Regions from separate parts of the Salinicola lusitanus genome, predicted to be linked through region 2. Evidence: predicted binding sites of a transcription regulator. Region 2 holds the regulator's gene; the other holds the start of a gene.
What was found. The regulator FliA, encoded in region 2, starts transcription of late flagellar genes. The targets are predictions, from matches to a motif close to CTAAAGTTNNNNNNNNNNCNGCCGATA.

Region 1 (11,636 bases), 320 kb from region 2:
GAAGCGATTTTAAACGGGCCCGCCGCCAGGCATTGATAAAAATGGCGCGCAATTACGGGTCTGTTTACACATTTGCCACGAACATCCCGCCGCTATTCTCCACTCTGTCAATTTTCCAGCGAACGCCATTCGAGGTGCACGGCATGTTCGACAAGTTGGATAACGCGGTGCGCTTCCAGCAGGAGGCCATCAATCTGCGTGCGGAGCGCCAGCAGGTTCTGGCCAATAACATCGCCAATGCCGATACGCCCAACTTCAAGGCCCGGGATTTCGATTTTCGCGCCGAGTTGAACCGGGTGATGGAGCAGGGCCGCAGCGAGGCTTCCGGTGGGCTGTCACTGGCGCGGACCTCGGCCCGGCACATTCCCGGGCAGGCCGGAGGCGGGGCGGGCGTCCGGGATCTGCTCTATCGGGTGCCGGATCAGCCCAGTCTCGATGGCAACACGGTCGACATGGATCGGGAGCGCTCGGCCTTTGCCGACAATTCGCTGCGCTATCAGGCGGATGTCACTTTCGTCAGCCGCAAGATCCAAGGGCTGAAGAAAGCCATGCAATCGGAGTAACACGATGTCGATGTTCAGCGTATTCGAAATTTCCGGCTCGGCGCTGTCCGCCAATTCACAGCGGATGAACGTGACGGCCAGCAATCTGGCCAACGCGGACAGTGTCGCCGGTCCTGACGGGCAGCCTTATCACGCCAGGCAGGTGATGTTCCAGGCGATGAGCCAGCAGGGCGGCAGTGCAGGCGGTGTTCGCGTCAACGGCGTGATCGAGGACAACACCACGCCGATGCGCATGGAGTATCGACCGGGGCACCCGTTGGCGAACGACGAGGGCTACGTGACGATGCCCAATGTCGACCCGGTCAACGAGATGGTGGACATGATCGCCGCCTCACGCTCCTACCAAGCCAACGTCGAGGTCATGAACACCGCCAAGACGCTGATGACGAAAACACTCACCATCGGCGAAGGCTGATCGGTGTCGGTCCATAGCGAGGAGAGGTCATGTCCAGTCCGGTGATCGGCAACAGTACCCTGGCCAACATCAATGGTGCGGCCGCCAAGAGCTCTACCACGGGAGTCGACTCCGGCAGCGAGCTCAACGAGCGTTTCATGACGCTGCTGGTGACACAGTTGAAGAACCAGGACCCGACCAGTCCGATGGAAAACTCGGACATGACGGCGCAACTGGCTCAGATCAACACCGTCAGCGGTATCGAGAAGCTCAACGACAGTCTGTCCGCGATTACCGACCAGATCGACGCGGGCCAGGCGTTACAGGCCACGGCCTTGATCGGTCAGGGCGTGATGGTGCCGGGCAACAGGATCCTGGTGGGAACTTCCGAGGATGCCAACGGTGTGGTCACCACGCCTATCGGCGTGGAGCTGGATAGTGCCGTCGAGGATCTGCAGATCGATATTCGCGGTGCCAGCGGCGAGATCATCGACAGCTTCTCCACCGGGCCCTTGTCCGCGGGCGTCCACAGCTTTACCTGGGATGGCAAGTTGGCCGATGGCTCCAACGCTGCCGTCAACAGCACCTACACGGCTTCCCTGACCGGCACCGTAGGGGATGAAACCTACGCGCCGGCTGCGCTGAACTACGCCCTGGTCAACGGGGTGATTCAGGGGGCGAACGGCGCCCAGCTCGACTTGGGATACGCTCAGGATCCCGTGGCGCTCTCGGAAGTACGTCAGATTCTCTGAGCGAGATTCAGTAACGACATCAACCGTTCTAGCGGACGCAACCGATAAACGTAGGGGATCAGTCATGGGCTTTTCGCAGGCATTGAGTGGCGTCAACGCCGCTTCCCAGCAGTTGGATGTGATCGGCAACAATATTTCAAACTCCCAGACCAAGGGGTTCAAGAGCGGATCGGTCCAGTTCTCGGACGTATTCGCCAATAGCGCCGTGGGCCTGGGTACCCGGGTCTCCGGCGTGCTCCAGGACTTCAGCACCGGCAGCCTCGAGTCCACCGGACGCAACCTGGACATCGCCATCAGCGGCGACGGCTTCCTGCGCTTCCAGCAGGAGGGCGAGGTCGGCTACTCGCGCAACGGCCAGTTGACGCTGACCGCCGACGGATTTCTGGAAAACGCCCAGGGCGCCCGGCTGATGGGCTACGGCCTGGCGGATGCCACCAACGTCAACTCCGGCGTTGTCGTCGGCGGCCAGCCGCAGGTGCTCAACGTGCCGGCGGCGGACATGCCGGCCAGTGCTACCGGTGCCACCGGCACGGGGATCAACATTCAGCTCAACCTGGATGCCTCCACCGTGGCCGACGACTCCTCGACCGCCGTGCTCTACGACAGTCTTGCGGCCAAGACGGCGGGGGACACTACCCAGCAGACGAACGTCGCCTACAACTACTCCACCAGCTTCACGGTCTACGACTCGCAGGGCGCGCAGCACAACGCCACGCTGTACTTCCAGAAGACCGACGACAATGCCTGGAGCGCCCGCACGGCGCTGGACGGCGTGCTCACCGATCAGACGCTCACCGCGACCTTCGATAGCGCCGGCAAGCTGGCCACCATCGACGGTGAAGACGCCACCGCCAATCCGGTTAACTGGCCGAACCTGGCGTTCACCGACAACGAGCTGGGCGACGGCGTCGATCCGATCAGTGCGACCTTCAACATGGCGGGCAGCACCCAGTTCTCCAACGACTCCACGGTCAAGAGCCTGGCGCAGGACGGTTATGCCTCCGGCGCCCTGGTGGGCGTCAGCTTCGCCGATGACGGCTCCGTCGTCGGCAGCTACTCGAACGAGAAAACCATCGATCTCGGACAGATCGCGCTGGCCACCTTCCGCAACCCCGAGGGGCTGTCGCCCTCCGGCGGCAACCTGTTCGCGGCGACCGCCACTTCCGGCAACGAGCTGCTGGGCATCGCCGGGACGGGCACGCTGGGATCGATCGAGGCCGAGACGCTGGAAGCTTCCAACGTCGACCTGACCCAGGAACTGGTCAACCTGATCATTGCGCAACGCAACTATCAGGCCAATACCAACTCGATCCGTACGCAGTCCGAAGTCATGGATCAGATCGCCCAGCTGCGCTGACAACGGCACGCTGCCGGTCAAGTCTTGACCGGCAGCCACCTCGCTTCCAAAGGGTTTCAGCATGGACCGGATTCTCTATACCGCCGGGGGTGGCGCAAGCCAGACCATGGCTCAGCAGTCGGTGGTCAACAACAACCTGGCCAACGTCAGTACTCCCGGGTTTCGTGGCGAGCTGATGGCTTTTCGCGCGGTGCCGGTGGAGGGCGACGCGCGCCTGCCGACGCGCATCGCTTCGATGATGACCACGCCCGGCGCCGATTTCACGCCGGGCACCATCAGTACCACCGGGCGCAGCCTCGACGTCGCGCTGCAGGGCGACGACACCTGGCTGGCGTTGCAGTCGCCGGACGGCGGGGAGGCCTACACGCGGCGCGGTGATCTCCAGGTCGACGCCACCGGCCTGCTGACGTCGCTCGGCAACCCGGTTCTCTCCGACAACGGCCAGGCGATCGTGGTACCGCTCGGGGGCGACGTGACGATCGCCGCGGACGGTTCGATCAGCGTGCTGGAGCCGGGCCAGAATCCCGACGCCGTGGCGCCGCTGGCGCGTCTGAAGATGGTGGTTCCGGGCAACGACAATCTGGTGCGCGGGGAGGATGGCCTGTTCCGCAGAGTGCCGGCGGAAGGCGAGGACGTCGCGGCCCCGTTGCCGGCCGATGACACCCGGCGACTGGTTCCCGGCGCGCTCGAGGGCAGCAACGTCACTCCGACCGACGCGATGATCTCGATGATCGACAGCGCCCGGCGCTACGACATGCATATGAAAGTGATCGAAAGCGCGGATGAGAACGAGCAGCGCGCCAACAGTCTGCTTTCACTGACCAGCTGATGCCAATTTCGACCAGCGGTGCCAGCCACAGCGCGAGCGCACCGATAGTGAGGTTCCTGTCATGATCAAATCTCTATGGACGGCCAAGACCGGTCTGGAGTCGCAACAGGTCAAACTGGATGTGATCTCCAACAACCTGGCCAACGTCTCGACCAACGGCTTCAAGCGATCCCGCGCGGTGTTCGAGGATCTGCTCTACCAGAACGTGCGTCAGCCCGGCGCTCAGTCGTCGGTCGTCGACAACTTGCCTTCCGGCATGCAGGTGGGTACCGGTGTTCGCCCCGTGGCGACCGAACGACTGCATACGCAGGGCGGCTTGCAGAATACCGAGAACTCCCGCGATCTGGCGATCAACGGCAAGGGGTTCTTTGCCGTACAGATGCCGGACGGCACCACCGGCTACACTCGCGACGGCAGTTTTCAGGTCAACGAGAACGGCCAACTGGTCACCGCCAGTGGCTATCCCGTCGATCCGCCGATCGTGATCCCACAGAACGCGCTCTCGATCACCGTCAGTCAGGACGGTGCCGTATCCGTCACCCAGCCGGGGACGTCCCAGAGCAATGCGGTGGGGCAGATCATGCTCTCAACCTTCATCAATCCGACAGGACTTCAGAGCATCGGCCAGAACCTGTACCTGGAGACCGATGCCTCGGGTCCGCGTACCGATCTCAACCCGGGGCTGGATGGTGCCGGCAAGCTCTACCAGGGCTATGTCGAGACCTCCAACGTCAATGTGGTCGAGGAGATGGTCAGCATGATCGAGACGCAGCGTGCCTACGAGATCAACAGCAAGGCCGTCGAAACGTCCGATCAGATGCTCCAGCGTCTGACGCAGCTATAAATCGGGGAAGTCGCGTGTTGCTGACCGCAGAACTAGCCACGACGTGGCGCAGAGTGATGATGCTGATCGGCCTTGGGCTGACGATGGTCGTGACGGGCTGTGCGCAGATTCCCAGGCACTCCGTGGTCGAGAATTCCGCACCGGTGGAAATCCCCTCGACGCCGCCGGCCCAGGCCAACGGCTCCATCTATCAGGCGCGCTTCGGTTTTCAGCCGCTGTTCGAGGATCGGCGTCCGCGCCAGGTCGGCGACATCATCACCATCGTGCTCGACGAGCAGGTCAGCGCCAGCAAGAACTCCGCCGCAAACGCCACTCGCAACGGCTCCACCACCTTTACACCGGGGGTGGTTCCCAACCCGATCGACTTCCTCGAGAGATACGGTACGGATCTGGCGGGCGAGAACGTGTTCAACGGTTCCGGGGGGGCGAACGCCAACAACACCTTCACCGGGACGATCACCGTGACCGTCTACGACCTGCTGGCCAACGGCAACCTCAAGGTACGGGGGGAGAAACAGATCGCGATAAACCAGGGCACCGAATACATCCGGTTCTCCGGCGTGGTCAATCCCCGGGCGATTACCGGCGCCAATACCGTGCAGTCGACCCAGGTCGCCGATGCCCGCATCGAGTACATCGGTGACGGCTACATCAACGAAGCGCAGAACATGGGTTGGCTGCAGCGCTTCTTCCTCAACGTCTCGCCTTTCTGATGCCTATGATCCGCCTGTTCCGTTCGATCCGGTCGTGCCGCCCGTCGCTGGTACAAACATTGGCGTTGGTGACGATGCTGCTGTTCAGCCTCGGTGCGCAGGCCCAACGCATCCAGGATCTCGCCAACTTCTCGGGCGTGCGTGACAACCCGCTGGTCGGCTATGGACTGGTGGTCGGCCTCGACGGCACGGGAGACCAGACCACCCAGGCGCCGTTCACCGGCCAGAGCATCACCAACCTGTTGTCGCAGCTGGGGGTGACGATCCCGGCCGGCACCAATATGCAGCTGCGCAATGTGGCCGCGGTCATGGTGACCGCGAAGTTGCCACCGTTCTCGCGCCAGGGGCAAGAGATCGACGTCACCGTCTCTTCCGTCGGCAACGCCGACAGCCTGCGGGGCGGCACGCTGTTGATGACGCCGCTCAAGGGCGCGGACGGTCGTGTCTACGCCCTGGCCCAGGGCAACGTCTATGTGGGGGGCGCCGGCGCCCAGGCGGCCGGCAGCAGTGTGTCGGTCAACCACCTGGCGGCGGGCCGAATTCCCGGGGGCGGGCTGGTCGAGCAGGAGGTGCCGGTGCGGCTGGGCGACGCCAGCGGCACCCTGGACCTGTTCCTCAAGCAATCCGATTTCGAGAACGCTCGCCGGATGGTGGCGGCCATCAATCAGGAGTTCGGCGCGCCGGTGGCGGCCGCGCTCGATGGGCGGACGGTGCAGCTCAAGCTGCCGGCCAACAGCAACGATCGGGTCACCTTCCTGGCCCGGGTACAGGGGGTCGACGTCACCACCGAACGCGGCCCGGCCAAGGTGATCGTCAATGCCCGCACCGGCTCCGTGGTGCTGTCGGATACCGTCACGTTGAACCGCGCGGCGGTCGCCCACGGCAACCTGTCGATCGTCATCGACTCCAACCCCCAGGTCAGTCAGCCCAACGCGCTGGCCGGCGGCGATACGGTGGTGGTGCCGAATGCCGATATCAGCGTGCAGCAGGAGGGCGGTGCACTGCAGGTGGTCCAGACCAGCGCCGACCTGATGGATGTCGTCAACGCACTGAATGCCCTGGGGGCCTCGCCACAGGATCTGATGTCGATCCTGCAGGCGCTGAAGTCCGCAGGCTCGCTCAACGCTGAACTGGATATCATCTGATGGCACTGGGTAACGATCTCTCCGGCCAGTTCGCGCTCGACGTCCAGAGCGTCCAGCGGCTCAAGTACAGCGCTGCGAACTCGCCGCAGGACAGCCTCAAGGAAGCGTCGCGCCAGTTCGAGGCCGTCTTTCTGCAGATGATGCTCAAGAGCATGCGCGATGCCAGTCCCAAGTCCGGGCTGCTGCAGAGCCATCAGATGGACATGATGCGCTCGATGCAGGATCAGCAGTGGGCCCAGCAGTTGGCGGGAAAGGGACTGGGACTGGCCGATCAGCTCGTGCAGCAACTCGAGGGCAGCGGCCTACCCGGGACAGCGGCGCTGCCGGCCGCCAGCGAGCGGGAGGACGCCTCGACCTTGATTGCCGGGATCCCCCGCGGCACGCCGCGGCTGCTGCATGGTGGCCTGCGCACCCCCGGATTCGCGCCGGACGTCTCCCGACATGGTCTGGCGATGCCCGGGCCGTCCGCCAGCGGTGCGACCGCCGGCGAGTCGGCCGGCGCAGGGACGACAGGGCTGTCGGGCGCCGATTTCGGCGACCGACCGGCCCACGTTCGCGCTTTCCTCGAGCAGTTGGCTGGGCCGGCCCAACGTGCCGAGCACTCCTCTGGGGTGCCCGCCGAACTGATCCTTGCCCAGGCCGCGCTCGAGACCGGTTGGGGGCAGCGCGAGATCCCCACGGCAGGAGGGGGGAACAGTCACAACCTGTTCGGCATCAAGGCTGGCCAGTCCTGGCAGGGCACCACCACGGAAATCACCACCACCGAATACGTGAATGGCCGGCCGATCAAGATGGCCGACCGGTTCCGCGTCTACGACTCCTATACGGAGGCGTTCGCCGACTACGCCAGGTTGATCGGGGACAATCCCCGCTACCAAGGGGTGGTAGCGGCTTCGTCGCCCGATGAGGCTGCCCGGGCGTTGCAGCAGGGCGGCTACGCCACGGATCCGCGATATGCCGCCAAGCTCCAGGCGATCATGGCGCAGTTGGGCGGCTTGGACGCCATTCCTGACCGCGGGCTGCTGGCGGCCGCCACCAGCGACGACGACAACCCCTTCGGTCCGGATACGCTACCTTCCGCGATTTTCTAGGGCCTGGCCGCATGGCGGTGGGCAGTAACAAAACATTGCGAAATCACCCCGGCCGGGATTCAAGAAGTGGCGGATACAGCCGATAGAAATCATAACTTTGCATGGATCCGCGCCGGACTCTGGATGGCGTTTCACGGGATAGCGATATGAGCCTGTTTTCGATTGGTCTCAGTGGGTTGAGCGCGGCACAGAACGCGCTGTCCACCACCAGCAACAACATCAGCAACGTCTATACCGATGGCTACAGTCGACAGCTGACGCTACTGGGCCAGAATGCCAGTGGCGGCGGCGCCGGATCCGGCGTCAGCGTCGACGGTATCCAGCGCCAGTACAACAGCTATATCAGCTCGCAGCTCAATCAGGTCAACAGCCGGCAGTCGGCGCTGGAGACCTACCAGAGTCAGGTCAATCAGATCAACGATCTGCTGGCGGACAGCGACTCGGGCCTGACGACGCTGATGCAGGGTTTCTTCTCCAGCGTGGAGGATCTGACCGGTTCGCCAGCGGACGCAGCGGCGCGGGAAGGTGTGCTGGGTACGTCTCGCAGCATGACGGCGCAGTTCCGTGCCTATGACGGCTATCTCAGCGACATGCGCGAGGGCATCAACGGTCAGATCGGCGACGTGGTCACCCAGGTCAACAATCTCAGCGACCAGATCGCCGATCTCAACAAGCAGGTGACGCTGGCGCGGGCTCGCAGCGGTGAAGAGCCCAACGCCCTGCTCGATCAACGCGACAAGCTGGTCAGCGATCTCGGCGATCTGGTCGACGTCAATGTCCAGGTACAGGACGGCTCCACCTATCAGGTATCGCTCTCCAACGGCATGCCGCTGGTCGCGGGCAACAAGTCGTTCGACCTGGTGGCGATGAAGGGCAATGAAGATCCCTCGTCCATCACGCTCGGTTATGAAGATGGCGGCGGGACGCGCTCCGCGCTCAAGGAGTCCGTGGTCAAGGGAGGCGAGCTGGGCGGGCTGCTCAGTTTCCGCAGCGAGACCCTCGATAGCACGCAGAACCAGCTCGGCCAGTTGGCGGTGACGCTGGCCCGCAGCTTCAACGCCCAGCATGAAGCCGGGGTGGATCTGAACGGCGATGCCGGCGAGGCGTTCTTCGCCATCGGCAGTCCGACCGTCGTCAGCAGCGCGGTCAACAACGGGAGCGGTTCGCTGGCCGCCGAGTACGGTGATGTCAGCGAGTTGACGGCGGACGACTACCGGCTCACCTATCAGGCGGACGGCAGCTATTCGGTCGAGAACCTCGGCAGCGGCGAGACCCGTTCGGTATCGCCGGCCGGGGATGGCACGCTATCCGTCGGTGGCGTGACCCTGACGCCGAGTGGCACGCCCGCCGAAGGCGATGTCTTCATGCTCCAGCCGACGCGCAACGCCGCGGGTGTATTCGAAGTCGCGGTTACCGATACCGACAAGATCGCCGCCGCGGATGCCGACAGTGGCGGTAGCGGCGATAACCGCAACGCCCTGGCTCTGCTTGACCTGCAGAATCAGAGGCTGGTCGGCGGCAGCAAGACATTCAGCGGAGGCTACGCCTCGCTGGTCAGCGATGTCGGTAATCGGGCTGCGATCACCCAGGCCAACCTCACCACGCAGACGGGGTTGAGCGACCAGCTCTTCGCCTATCAGCAGGCCGACTCGGGCGTGAACCTGGATGAAGAGTACGCCAACCTGCTGAAGTACCAGCAGTACTACTCGGCGAATGCCAAGATCATCGAGGCGGGCTCGAGCATTCTGGACACGATCCTGGGCCTGCGAGCCTGAGCCAGGGATCGCCAAGAGTCGATTTCGCGTCGTTATTGAATAGCCATTGAGTGCGCCGTGTGGAGGCGCCTTCGAGGAGAGAGCCGTGCGTGTCAGCACCGTGATGATGTTCGAGCGCAGTGTCAGCTCGATGAACCGCCAGCAGAGCGCCTTCATGCAGGTGGGCGAACAGATCGCCTCCGGCAAGCGCGTGGTGCGTCCCTCCGACGATCCCCAGGCCGCCTCGCGCGCGGTGGGCGTGTCGCAGTCGCTGGCGTCCAACGCCCAGCAGAGCGACAGCCGGATCACCGCACGCAACTCGTTGAGCCAGGAGGAGAGCGTTCTCAACAGTGTCTCCGACTCGCTGACCCGTGCCAAGGAGCTCATGGTCCAGGCCGGCAACGGCACCTTGAGCGATGCGGATCGCCAGTCGATGGCGACCGAAATGCGCGGTGTCTACGAAGCGCTTCTCGGCCAGGCCAACTCGACCGATGGTAACGGCAGCTATCTGTTCGGTGGCTATCAGGACGGCGCCGAGCCTTTCGTCAAGGATGCTACCGGCGCGGTCCAGTACGCCGGCGCCGATCAGGTTCGCCAGCAGAAGGTGGACTCCTCGCGTCTGATGGAAGTGGGCAATACCGGCCGTGACGTGTTCCAGACCGTGGCGGGAGGGGCCGGCTACATCGCCCGGGCCGACGCGGACAACGCCGGCACGCTGACGTTCACCGGTCCACAGGTCGCCGATACCACCGCGCCGGGATACGGTGACGATTACGCGATCTCGTTCAGTGCCAATGGCGATGGCACTTTCGACTACACGATCAGCGGACCGGATGGCGACACCACCGGCAACTACGACGGCACCAGCGCTACCCTGGAGTTCGGCGGGGTGCGTCTCACCCTGGAGGGCACGCCGGCCGATGGCGATGGGCTGGACGTCGGCACCGCCAAGAACATGAATCCGGACGTATTCACCACGCTGGAGAACATGCTCTCGGCGCTGGAGAAGCCGCTCGACTCGGATGTCGACAAGGCCGCCTTTGCCAATACGCTGTCGACTTCCAGCCGGGAGATGGACAACGCGCTGGATAACGTGCTGACCGTGCGGGCTTCCGTCGGCGCGCGCCTCAACGAGCTGGACACGCTCGATACCGTGGGTAGCGATCGCAAGATCGCCTACACCCAGACCCAGAGCGATTTGATCGATCTCGACTACACCACCGCGATCTCCGATTACGTGCTGCGCCAGGTGGGGCTGCAGGCGGCGCAGAAAGCCTTCGTCGATCTCCAGGGGACGTCGTTGTTCGAGATGATGTGAGCGTACTGGCGCTTCGGCGGCCAGCCGGGATAGCGGTCTGAGGCGGGCGCGGCAGGACGATAGCAGGAAGGAGGGCGCATCCAGAGGGTGCGCCCTTGTCGTTGGTGCCCTCCGACGGTGGCATCGTGCCTGCGGGAGCGGGACTTTCGGGCCGACCCCGCCGTCTCAGGGCGTACCGCTCATCTGCTCGATCATGCCTTGCATGAAACGCAGCTGCTGGGTGAAGAGGTCATGCCAGAACCCGCCAAGATCCGGCATGAGGGCGGTGATCATTACCAGGCCGGCGGTCAGCGTCATCGGGAAACCCACAGAAAAGATCGACAGCTGGGGGGAAGCCCGGTTGAGGATGCCCAGCGACAGGTTGATCAGCAGCAGGGCAGTGACGATGGGGATGGCCATCAGCAGGCCCGAGGAGAAGATGGTGCCTCCCCAGCGGGCCAGGGTCTCGGCAAAGCTGGCATCGATCGAAGTCGCGCCGATGGGCAGCACCTCGAAGGTCCAGGCCAGGATCTCGATGGTGATCAGGTGTCCGTTCATCGCCAAAAACATCAACAGCGTCAGCAGTTCCAGCATTCGCGACAGCACCATGGTGTTGGTGCCGGCATCCGGCTGATAGAACGTCGCGAATCCCAGCCCCATCTGCATGCTGATGAATTCGCCGGCGGTCTGCACCACGGCGATCATGATCCGCAGCACCAGCCCCATGGCAATGCCAATCAGGATCTGCTGCAGCAGGATGCCGAAGCTTTCCAGCGAGAACAGCGGGATCGCCGGCATCGCTGGCAGCGACGGCGCGATAGCGACGGCGATGGCGGCGCCGAACAGGGCCTTCACCGGTGTGGGTACGCTGGGCAGGCTCCAAAGCGGAGAGGCCAT
Region 2 (11,636 bases):
GATGGTGTGGGACAACATTTCCAGCCGAGGGCCGTTGATCACGCTGAACATGGACAACGCCGAGGGCATAGAGGCCGGCAAGACCCTGATCAAGACGCGCAATGTCGAAGTCGGCCATGTCGAGGCCGTCCGCCTTTCCGACGACTTGTCACACACCGTGGTCACTGCGCGCATGTCCAACGACGCGGCGCGAATGCTCAATGCCGAGACGCGCTTCTGGGTGGTCAAGCCACGCATCGGGCGCGAGGGCATCAGCGGTCTCAATACCGTGCTGTCCGGCGCTTACATCCAGCTCGCGCCGGGCAAGAGCGATGAAGCTCAGGACAGCTTCGATGTCCTCGAACAGCCGCCGGTCGCACCGCCGGATGCCCCTGGACTCAGGATCAACCTGGTGAGTCAGGTCGGCAATTCGCTCAGCGCCGGCGATCCGGTCACCTACCAGGGCTATACCGTCGGTCGCGTGGAGAGTACCGATTTCGACCCCGACAAACGGGAGATGCGCCACCGCATCTTCATCCAGTCTCCCTACGACAGTCTGGTGACCGATACCACGCGTTTCTGGAGCTCTTCCGGCATCGACGTGCAGCTGGATTCGGAGGGGGTGAACGTCAACCTGGACTCGTTCGAGACGTTGATCAGCGGCGGCGTCACCTTCGGCGTGCCGGAGGACGTGACCCGGGGCGGTCCGGCCAAGCAGGACGCGACCTACACCCTCTACAACAGCGAGGAGAGTGCGCGCGAGGGAACCTATGACCAGTACATCGAATATGTCCTGCTGGTCGATGACACCGTTAGAGGGCTCAGTCGCGGCGCGCCGGTGGAGTATCGCGGCGTGCGCGTCGGTACCGTCGTCGCGGTTCCGTGGCACTTCACCGCCCCGCAACCGGACGGTCTCAACCAGTTCGCGATTCCGGTGCTGATCCGGATCGAACCTCAGCGACTGGAGAGCGGCGAGGACATCAACAAGAATATCGACGATCAAGAAGTGCGTCAGCGCTTCGAGAAGATGTTCAAGGACCTCGGGCTGCGCGCCACGCTCAAGGCCGGCAACCTGCTGACCGGTGCACTGTTCGTCGATCTCAACTTCAGCCAGGACGCCGATCCCTACAAGCCGCTGACGTTCGACGGCAAGCCCGTGTTCCCGACCGTTTCAGGTGGTTTCGCGCAGATCGAACAGAAGATCTCGAACCTGCTGGACAAGCTCAACAATCTGCAAGTCGAGCCGATTCTCGACCGCCTGGATCAGACGATGCAGACCTCTCAGCAGACGCTGGAGCAGGTGCGTCAGATCGCCGAATCGGTCAATGCCATCGTCTCCGACCCCGCGACGCAACAGCTACCGGGCAGTCTCAACGACACGCTCCAGGAATTGCAGAATACGCTGAACGGCTTCTCTGCCGGCTCCTCGGGGTACCGTCAGTTGAATGACACCCTCAAGCAGCTGGAAATATTGATGCGCGATCTGCAGCCGGTGGCCAAGACTCTTCGCGAGCAGCCCAATGCGCTGATCTTCGATCGCGAAGTCCAAACCGACCCTGTGCCGAGAGCTCCCCAATGATGGCCTTACTCATGTTCCGCTGGCGCCAGTTCGGCGCCACGACCCTGCTGATGATCGCGACCGCGGCCCTGGCGGGTTGTGCCGCGCAATCGACACCAACCAATCGCTATACCCTGCCGGAGGTCGCGAGTCCGCCGTCGTCGCCAACGTCGTCGATCTCCGGGAATCGGCAACTCAGCGTCAGCCCGGTCGAGGTGGCCAGCTATCTCGATCAAGAAGGTATCGTGATGCAGACCAGCGATATCGAGCTCAATGCCGCCAATCAGAATCTGTGGGCCGAAGAGCTGGGCCACCAGTTGACACGCCAGTTGCGCCAGTCGCTGTCTGCCGAGCTGCCGGGCGTGACGGTCGTCAGCTCGGCTCAGGGCGGCGCCGGGACGCAGCGGCTATCGCTGAGCGTCGATCAGTTCCAGGGACGCTACGACGGTCGCGCCGTGGCCTCCGGGGAGTGGCAACTCCACGACGGTAACCGGCTGGTGATGCAACGCCATTTCGACGTGACCCGGCCACTGGAGAATGACGGCTATCCGGCGCTGGTGCGCGCGTTGGGTGCGGTGTGGAAGGAGGTGGCGCGGCAGGTCGCGGCGTCGGTTCGTGCGGCGCCATCCGCGGATTGACGGGCGCCAGTTCGAGGGGCCCGTTCGGACATTGAGTGGCGTCGACCCGGGAGCGGTCACGGTGACCGTCCCCGGGTCGATGAATCTGTCAGCGCCGGCGGCGCAGAGTTATCCCGGCTTCTCGGCCGACCGGGACCCGATCAGTGATTGAGCCGACTTCTCAGCCGGGCAACCGCCTGGCTGTGCAGTTGGCAGACCCGGGACTCACTGACGCCGAGCACGGCACCGATCTCCTTCAGGTTGAGCTCCTCCTGATAATAGAGCCCCAGCAGCAGCTTCTCGCGTTCCGGCAGCGCATCGATCGCCGCCATGACGTTGGCCCGGTTATCCGCGTCGAGGAGCGCCTCCAGCGGCGATGGCGGCCCCCCCTCGGAAACCGCCGTTACGCCGTTTTCGCTATCGCTCTCGTCATACGCCAGCAGAAAGCCGTTGTTGGCGTCCGTCAGCAGTTGATGGTATTCGTCGCGGGATATTCCCATCTCGCGAGCTATCTCCCGCTCTTCCGGGGCGCGGCCGAGTTGCTGCTCCAGCCTTCTCACCGCCTGGTCCAGGGCTCGGGCACTGCGCCGCACGCTCCGTGGCATCCAGTCACGACTGCGAAGTTCATCGATCATCGCGCCGCGAATTCGCTGATTGGCATAGGTCGAGAAGCTGGCGCCGTGCGCATTGTCGTAACGGCCCATGGCATCCAGCAGGCCCAGCATTCCGGCCTGGATGAGATCGTCGAGCTCCACGCTGGCGGGCAGGCGCACTTGAAGGGAGAGCGCGTGGCGTCTCACCATCGGCAAGTACTGCTCAATCACTGCGTGCTGATCGATTTTGCCTTGTGCGGTATACATCGAATGGCCTCGTCCAAAAACCCACGGTCACCGAAACGCATGACCCAATGACATCATTATGCCGCCCGCACGCCTAGCCAAGACGGCAAACTGCCCGTTATCCGGCGGCTATTTCGATTGTTTGTCGGCGTCACCCGCGATAATCGATGATCAATTGGCCGGCCGAGACCCTCACCCTGTCGACGCCGTGATCATTGACCGGCAGCTGGAACCGCAGCCGGAACGGGCTGGCGGCGGAACGTCCCGAGAAGTGCTGCGTTTCCCCCTGACGTCGGGCCAGCGGCAGGCAGAACGTCTGCTGGCATAGCCAGGCCTTCAGCGCCGGCGCAGGCGCATCGGTACGGAACGTCCAGCGAACGCGATCGATCCTCGCCTCCCCGAGGGAGGGCGGCGGCTGGATCTCGACGCCTGCCAGCGGACGCTCCGACATCACCACGGTCTGGCCCGGCAGCGGGGCCACCCAGGTTCCCTGGGCAGCCCAGGTCAACGCGATGGGCCATGCGACGACCGTGCCCAGCACGATGCGCCACGACGCTAGCGTGCGGCGAAGATTCATGGCGGCGCGCCAATGGTGGTGGTGACCCGCAGATTGCGATCGTCCGGAATTTCGGCTTGCGAGAGCACCACCAGCGACTTGATCTGGCGGCGCAGGAAGCGTGACAGCAACGCGCGCAATCCATGCTGTACCACCAGCACGGTCGGTTCGTCCCGGCTCTGCTGGCGCTCGACCGCGGCGGCCGTCTGCTGCATCAGGGTATCGGCCAGCCCCGGCTCGAGCGCACCGCCGTTGTTGAGCGCCTGGGTGAGAACCTGCTCCAGCCGGGGTTCGAGACTCATGACATGCATCGATTCGCGCCCCGGGAACCACTGCTGGGTGATCGCTCGACCCAGCGCGACCCGCACCAGGGCGGTCAGCTCGTTGGCATCCGACTGCTGCGGGGCGTACTCCGCCAGCACGTCGAGAATCGTGTGCATGTCGCGAATCGGGACATCCTCGGCCAGCAGGTTCTGCAGAATGCGCTGGAGCGACGTCAGCGGCAGCAGTTTGGGTACCACGTCTTCCACCAGCGATTTCTGATGCTCGGCAACCTTGTCCAGCAGTTGCTGGACCTCGGCCCGGCCCAGCATGTCGCCGGCGTTTTCGTGCAGCAGGTGATTGAGATGCGTCGCGATCACCGTACTGGCATCGACGACGGTATAGCCGTAGATCTGGGCACGCTCGCGCTGGGCCGTCTCGATCCAGTAAGCCGTCAGCCCGAATGCCGGATCCTGGGTACGACTGCCCTCGATGGCACCGGAAACCTGGCCCGGGTCGATCGCTAGCCACTTGCCCGGAAACGCCTCCGCCCGCCCGATTTCCACCCCCTTCAGGGTGATCACGTACGCATTGGGATTGAGCTCCAGATTGTCGCGGATATGCACCACCGACGGCAGAAAGCCGACGTCCTGAGCGAACTTCTTGCGCACGCTCTTGATTCGCCCCAGCAGTTCTCCCTTCTGGCGCTGGTCCACCAGCGGGATCAGACGATGCCCCACCTCCAGCCCCAGGGTGTCGACCAGTTGCACATCATCCCAGCTCGCCTCGGGCGTCTCCTGCACCGCAGGTGGCGCTCTCTCCTCCACCGAGCGGACCGCCTGGACCTGTTCACGCCGCAGGATCCACCACCCCAGTGCCGCCAGCACGACGGCAAACAGCAGGAACACGACGTTAGGCATGCCGGGAATCATGCCGAGCAGCCCCATCACGCCGGCGGCGAGAAACATCACTCGCGGATTGTTGAACAACTGGCTCAGCAACTGCTGGCCGACGTCCTGGTCGGTATTGACCCGTGACACCGTCACACCCGCCGCGGTCGAGATCACCAGCGCCGGAATCTGGGCAACCAGTCCGTCGCCAACGGTCAGCAGGGTGTAGGTCTTCACGGCTTCGCCGAAGGGCAGGCCGTGCTGGGCGACGCCGATCATCAGTCCGCCGATCAGGTTGATGACCATGATCAGAAGCCCGGCCATGGCATCACCGCGGACGAACTTGCTCGCACCATCCATGGAACCGTAGAACTCCGACTCCTGGTTGATCTCGGTGCGGCGCCTGCGCGCCTCTTCCTCACCGATGAGACCGGCGTTGAGATCGGCATCGATCGCCATCTGCTTGCCTGGCATGGAATCCAGCGTGAAGCGAGCCCCGACTTCGGCGATACGCCCGGCGCCCTTGGTGATGACCATGAAGTTGATGACGACGAGAATCAGGAACACCACCAGACCGACGGCAAAATTGCCCCCGATCAGGAACTCGCCGAAGGCCTCGATCACCTTGCCGGCGGCATCGCCGCCCTGATGCCCTTCCATCAGCACCACTCGGGTCGAGGCCACGTTCAATGACAGCCGCAGCAGCGTCGAGAACAGCAGCACTGCCGGGAAAGCCGCGAAATCCAGCGGCTTCTCGGTGAACATGCTGACCAGCAGCACCATGATCGACAGCGCGATGTTGAAAGTGAAGAACAGATCGAGCGCGAATGGCGGCAACGGCAGGATCATCATGCTCAATATCATGATGATCAGTACCGGACCCGCGAGCACCTTGTACTGCGTGTCTGCCGGCCACTTGCGCTGACCGAACCACTGGCTGAGCGCGTTCATTCACTCTCCTTGGATGAATCCGGTGCCGCGTCATCGAGCGCTGCTGGCACGGGTAAGTCACGGGGGGCCGTCGGCACCTCTCCGCCATCGCTTTCGACCTGCTTGAGGCGGAACGCCCAGGCCAGGACTTCGGCTACCGCGGTATAGAGATCGCCAGGGATTTCCTGGTCGAGATCGACATGATGATAGAGCGCGCGAGCCAGCGGCGGGGCTTCCAGGCGCGGTATGCGATTCTCGTCGCCGAGTTCGCGGATTCTGGCGGCTACCTGATCGGCGCCCTTGGCGATGACGACCGGGGCGGCCATCGCATCCTGCTGATAGCTCAGTGCGACCGCGTAATGGGTGGGGTTGGTCACGATCACGTCAGCCGTGGGCACCTTGCTCATCATCCGCCGTCTCGCCATGGCCTGCTGCTGCGAGCGGATACGCCCCTTGACGTGGGGATCCCCCTCCGTCTCCTTGTGCTCCTGGCGGATGTCCTCGCGGCTCATCCGCAACTTCTTGCTGTGGCTCCACATCTGATAGGGGACGTCGATCAGGATGACCAGCAGCAGTGAGGTCACAATGAGCGCGCACCCCACTGCCGCCATCCTCATGGCCGTCGCCAGCGCCTGCTGGATCGGCATCTCCATCAGGCCGAGCAAGGTGTCGCGCTGTGTCCATAAATAGGCCACTCCCACGCCACCGACCAGGACCGACTTGGCGATTGCCTTGGCCAGTTCTGCCAGCGCCTGGGTCGAGAACATCCTCTTCAGCCCCTTGAACGGATTGAGCTTGCTCAATTGAGGCTTGAGGGATTTGGCCGACACCAGCCAGCCGCCCAACATCGTCGGGCCGAGAATCGCCGCCACCGTGAACAGCAGGAAAAGCGGCAGCAAGGCGATCAGGGTATGTTCGCCCATCGACCAGACATGGCTCAGCATGCGGGCCGTGTCGAACGCCAACCCGTGGTCGAAAAGAAAGGCCTGCTCCATGACGATGCTCAGCTCGTCATAGAGGTTGTTGCCCATGATCCAGAGTCCGAGCACGCCACTGACCAGCAACAGGAAGGTGGCGAGCTCGCGAGAGCGCGCCACCTGCCCCTCCTCGCGCGCTTTCTCGATGCGGCGGGGAGTCGCTGGTTCCGTCTTTTCCTGATCGCTGTCGTTCTGTTCGGCCAAGCGCGCGTCCCGCCCGGGAATGATTGGATGGACGCTATTCTGCTGGGAGGGAGGACAGTTCAAAGGGCGAAATAGCAGCGCGTTCGCCCTGCTATTTCGGGGGGAGAGGATGCGGGAAGGATGAAACGCCCGATAACGTGCGGGGTTGCCGTCAGAATCCCAGGCTGTCGAGCAAGTCGTCCACCTGGTCCTGACTGCTGACCACATCGGCGGCTTGGGGGTTGATCTGCGGCCCGTTCAGCAGAGAGCTTGACTGCGACGATGACTGCGTGGCCTGTTCCCGACGCTCGGATCCCTCGGGAGCGTTGTCGATCAGGACCTGGAGCAACTGCTGCTCGATCTCGTGGATCACCTCCATCATTCTCTTGATGACCTGACCGGTGAGGTCCTGGAAGTCCTGCGCCATCATGATCTCGAGCAACTGCGCATTGGTGGCGCTGGTCTGCTTCGGCACGGTCTGCAGGTAGGAACGCGTGTCCTTGACCAGCATCTTGGCTTCGTCGAGCGCCTTGGGTTCGGCGAACCAGGCATCCCAGCGCTTGTCGAGTGCGATCGCTTCGCTCTCCAGCGTGTTCTGGATGGGCTGAGCATGATCGATGGCGTTGAGTGCGCGCTCTGCGGCCTGCTCGGTCATCGACGCGACATAGCTGAGCCGGTCGCGGGCATCGGGAATGGCCTGGGCCGCTTTTTCCACTTCCTTGTCGAGACCCAGCTCGCGCATGTTCTCGCGCAGCATGCGGGTCAGGTGACCAATTCTGTGGATCAGGTCGTCGGGCGCTACGCTTTCGGCAACTCTGGCTTGAGGATTGGCACTACTCATGGTCTCCCCTCCCGAGGCGTTATTTGCCCAACTTTTCGAAAATTTTATTGAGTTTTTCTTCGAGCGTCGCGGCGGTGAATGGCTTCACGACATAACCATTGGCACCCGCCTGGGCAGCCGCGATGATGTTCTCTTTCTTGGCCTCGGCCGTCACCATCAACACCGGCAACGAGGAGAGTTTCGGATCCTGGCGAATTTCCTTGAGCATCTCCAGGCCGTCGAGATTGGGCATGTTCCAGTCGGAGACCACGAACTCGAAGCCGCCGGCCCTGAGCTTGGTCAGGGCTTCCTGACCATCCTCGGCTTCGTCCACGTTCTCGAATCCGAGTTCCTTGAGCAGACTGCGGACGATCCGACGCATGGTCGGGAAATCGTCCACCACCAGAATGCTCATGTTCTTGTCAGCCATCGTCTGTCCTCATCGAATCGTTTGGCGGGCCTGCTGAGAGTTATCGGCAGCGGACCCGCTCGCTTTAAACGCGCTGCGCGCGCCCCGCTATGTGCATCTGCTGGACCAGATGACCCGCGATGTCCTGCAGCCCGATGGTCTCGGTCGCGCCGCCCAGCGCAATGGCCTCCTTCGGCATGCCGAAGACCACGCAGCTCGCCTCGTCCTGGGCCACCGTGTGGGCACCCGCCTCGCGCATCTTCAACAGGCCCGCTGCCCCGTCACGCCCCATCCCGGTGAGAATGACGCCCAGCGCATTCCGACCGGCGCAGGTCGCCGCGGAGTCGAACAGCACATCGACCGAAGGGCGATGCCGATTGACGGGCGGCCCGTCGTCGAGCGCGATCACGTAGTTCGCCCCCGAGCGAGTCAGGCGCATATGCCAGTCTCCCGGGGCGATGTAGACATGTCCCGGCAGGACCCGTTCGCCGGCTTCGGCTTCCTTCACCGTCACTCGGCAGAGTCGATCGAGCCGTTCCGCGAAGGAGCGGGTAAAGCCACCCGGCATGTGCTGGGTGATCAGCACCGCCGGACTATTGGCCGGGAGCGGCTCGATGACCTGACGAATCGCTTCGGTGCCACCGGTCGACGCGCCGATGATGATGATCTTCTCGCTCGAGAGCATCGGCGCCTTCAAGACTTCCCGGGGCGCACCGGACTCCACCATCCGCCCCTGTTGCCGCGGACGCGCCTGGGCGGCAGCCCGGATCTTGTCGGCGATCATCCCTGCATATTCCATCATCCCCTCGCGGATGCCGACTTCGGGCTTGGCCACGAAGTCGACCGCGCCCAGTTCCAGCGCCTTGAGGGTGATTTCGGAACCGCGTTTCGTCAGGGAGGAGACCATCAGCACCGGCATGGGCCGCAGCCGCATCAATCGCTCCAGGAAATCCAACCCGTCCATGCGCGGCATCTCGACATCCAGGGTCAACACGTCGGGGTTGTGCCGCTTGATCAGATCGCGTGCGACAAGAGGGTCGGGCGCCGTGGCAACCACGGTCATGTCCGGTTGGTCATCGATGATTCTGGTCATCAGGTCCCGGATGAGTGCCGAATCGTCGACACATAGCACTTTGATCATCGGTTTCACCGTTCACTCCTTGCCGCATCAGACACGGTTCGCGGTGACGGCGATGCCAACGTGTAGACGGTCTGCCCTCGCAAGCGGAAAGCCTGACTCAGGAAGGAGAAGTTCTCCGAGTGGCCGGCGAACAGCAATCCATCGGGCTTCAACTGGGCGGCGAAGCGGCGCAGGATCTCGGCCTGAGTCTCCTTGTCGAAATAGATCATGACGTTACGACAGAAGATGATGTCGAACGGCCCGTTGATCGACCAGGACCCGGTGACCAGGTTGAGCGGTCGAAAATCGATCATCGCGGCGAGCTCCGGACGCACCCTGGCCTTGCCGGCCCGGGCACCGCTGCCACGCTGGAAGAATTGGCGACAGCGGGCCTCGCCGAGCTTCTCCACCGTCTCCAGCGAATACACGCCGGCTCGCGCCGTGTTCAACGCCTCGGTATCGATGTCGGTCGCCAGGATTTTCACCTGGGAGGCAGCCGCGCCCAGCGTCTCCTTCACCGTCATCGCCAGCGAATAGGGTTCCTCCCCGGTCGAGGCGCCAGCACACCAGATCTTGATGCCGGTGCCGCGACGACGTACCTCTTCGGCCAGCGTCGGGAAATGATGCGCCTCGCGAAAAAAGGCTGTCAGGTTCGTGGTCAGCGCGTTGGTAAAGGCCTCCCACTCCTCGGAATCCGAACGGGCTTCGAGCCTGTCGAGATAGTCGCCGAAGCGAGTCATGCCATGCAGGCGCAGGCGCTTTGCCAGTCGGCTGTAGACCATTTCACGCTTGTTTTCCGCCATGACGATACCGGCACGACGATAGATCAAGTCTCGGACCCGCTCGAAGTCACGTGGGGTAAAGTCGAGATCTCGCGTGAAACGCACGGCACCGTCGTCGCCACCATCGCCCTTGCCGGGTGCTGAGAACATGACCGCCTCGGTTTTCAAAATGCCTCCCACTCCTCGTTGTCATCCTTCACGTTATGCCGATCGGCACCCGGCAACTTGGCAGTCACCGGGGAGGGTTTCGCCAACTGCCGCTCAGGGTGCTTGCCAAGTCGGGGATCGCCGGGCTGCGTCACACGCTCCTCGCCGCTACCCGCCAGCCGGAAGACCGCGATCGAGAGAGAGAGGTGCTCGACGCTGGCGCGCAGCTCAGCGGCGGAGGAGGCAGTCGTCTGCACCCGCTCGGCGTTCTGCTGGGTCACTTCGTCCATCTGCGCGACAGCCTGACTGATCTGCTGGATGCCGCTGGTCTGCTCTTCCGAAGCCGCGGAAATCTCGCTGATGATGTCGTTGACGCGGGTCACCGCGTTGACGACTTCCTCGATCGATCCCTCCGCCTGCCGTACCAGATCGGCGCCATGTCCCACTTCCTGGCTGGAGCTGTCGATCAGGTTGCGAATCTCCTTGGCGGCGTTGGCACTGCGGCTGGCCAGGTTGCGCACCTCGTTGGCCACGACCGCGAAGCCTCTGCCCTGCTCCCCCGCCCTTGCCGCTTCGACGGAGGCATTCAACGCCAGAATATTGGTCTGGAACGCGATCGAGTCGATGACCCCGACGATATCGGCAACCTTGCGCGAGCTTTCGGTGATTCGCCCCATGGTCCCGACGACCTCGCCCATGACCTGGCCGCTGCGGCGCACGGTATCGGTGGCGCCATTGGCGAGTTGGCTGGCCTGGCGAGCGTTGTCGGCGTTCTGTTTCACGGTCGCCGTCATCTGCTCCATGCTGGAGGCCGTCTCCGCCAGCGATGCCGCCTGCTGCTCGGTACGCGAGGAGAGATCCTCGTTACCACTGGCGATATCCCGGGTCGCCGGCACCACCACGGCGACGTTCGAGTTCACGTCGCCGGCGATCGTTCCCAGGCTCTGGCGCATGTTGTTGAGCGCCCCGATCAGGCGCCCGACCTCATCGTTGCCGCGCTGCCGCAGCGTCGCGCCCAGGTTGCCCGAGGCGATCTGCAGCGTGAAGTCCAGCGCCTCGCGCACCGGTTTGAGCGTCGCCCGAATCGTGGTTATGCCGACGATCAGCAGCATGATGGCACCTGCTGCCAGCAGCGAGAGCAGGATGATCATCGTCATGCGCTGGGAGCTGGCGGCGTCGACCGCCAGCTCCGCACCACTCTGGCGTTTCGCCTCGACCAGCGCGTTGAGATCGGTGCTGGCCTTGTCGCTGTTGGCCTGCAGCACATCGTTGTAGGCCACGTAGGATTGGTAGAAGTCGCCATTGTTGAGCGCCGCCATGACCCCCTTCAGCCCGTCGTCCCGATAATTCTCGAGATCGGCGGCAAAGGTGTCCGCCGCGGCCGTCTGATTGATGGGCCGGTTCTCATAATAGGCGTCCCAGGTATCGTTCAATTCGCTGATGAGCGCATCGACTTGCACGTTGATTGGCGCCAAGTCGGCGGCCATCGGATTACTGACCGGCTTGGAGACCAGATCTCGACCTCTCGACATCAACTGGTCGATCTTCTGCAGTCGAGCCAGGTCCTC

Region 1: a site for FliA is predicted at 7,747-7,773, ahead of flgK (flagellar hook-associated protein FlgK). Genes of this name have one in related genera too.

What each region holds. Positions count from the first base shown of each region.
Region 1 is NZ_CP151919.1:3,500,780-3,512,415, forward strand. It holds gene flgB (flagellar basal body rod protein FlgB) at 144-563, shown strand; gene flgC (flagellar basal body rod protein FlgC) at 568-978, shown strand; gene AAGT95_RS15695 (flagellar hook assembly protein FlgD) at 1,008-1,709, shown strand; gene flgE (flagellar hook protein FlgE) at 1,774-3,066, shown strand; gene AAGT95_RS15705 (flagellar basal body rod protein FlgF) at 3,128-3,895, shown strand; gene flgG (flagellar basal-body rod protein FlgG) at 3,957-4,739, shown strand; gene AAGT95_RS15715 (flagellar basal body L-ring protein FlgH) at 4,796-5,452, shown strand; gene AAGT95_RS15720 (flagellar basal body P-ring protein FlgI) at 5,527-6,597, shown strand; gene flgJ (flagellar assembly peptidoglycan hydrolase FlgJ) at 6,597-7,688, shown strand; gene flgK (flagellar hook-associated protein FlgK) at 7,835-9,463, shown strand; gene flgL (flagellar hook-associated protein FlgL) at 9,549-10,760, shown strand; gene fliR (flagellar biosynthetic protein FliR) at 10,926-11,636, opposite strand, start outside.
Region 2 is NZ_CP151919.1:3,816,600-3,828,235, forward strand. It holds gene pqiB (intermembrane transport protein PqiB) at 1-1,558, shown strand, start outside; gene AAGT95_RS17240 (PqiC family protein) at 1,555-2,175, shown strand; gene AAGT95_RS17245 (RNA polymerase sigma factor FliA) at 2,316-3,014, opposite strand; gene AAGT95_RS17250 (flagellar protein FlhE) at 3,145-3,570, opposite strand; gene flhA (flagellar biosynthesis protein FlhA) at 3,567-5,651, opposite strand; gene flhB (flagellar biosynthesis protein FlhB) at 5,648-6,811, opposite strand; gene cheZ (protein phosphatase CheZ) at 6,963-7,631, opposite strand; gene cheY (chemotaxis response regulator CheY) at 7,651-8,040, opposite strand; gene AAGT95_RS17275 (protein-glutamate methylesterase/protein-glutamine glutaminase) at 8,105-9,160, opposite strand; gene AAGT95_RS17280 (CheR family methyltransferase) at 9,166-10,071, opposite strand; gene AAGT95_RS17285 (methyl-accepting chemotaxis protein) at 10,086-11,636, opposite strand, start outside.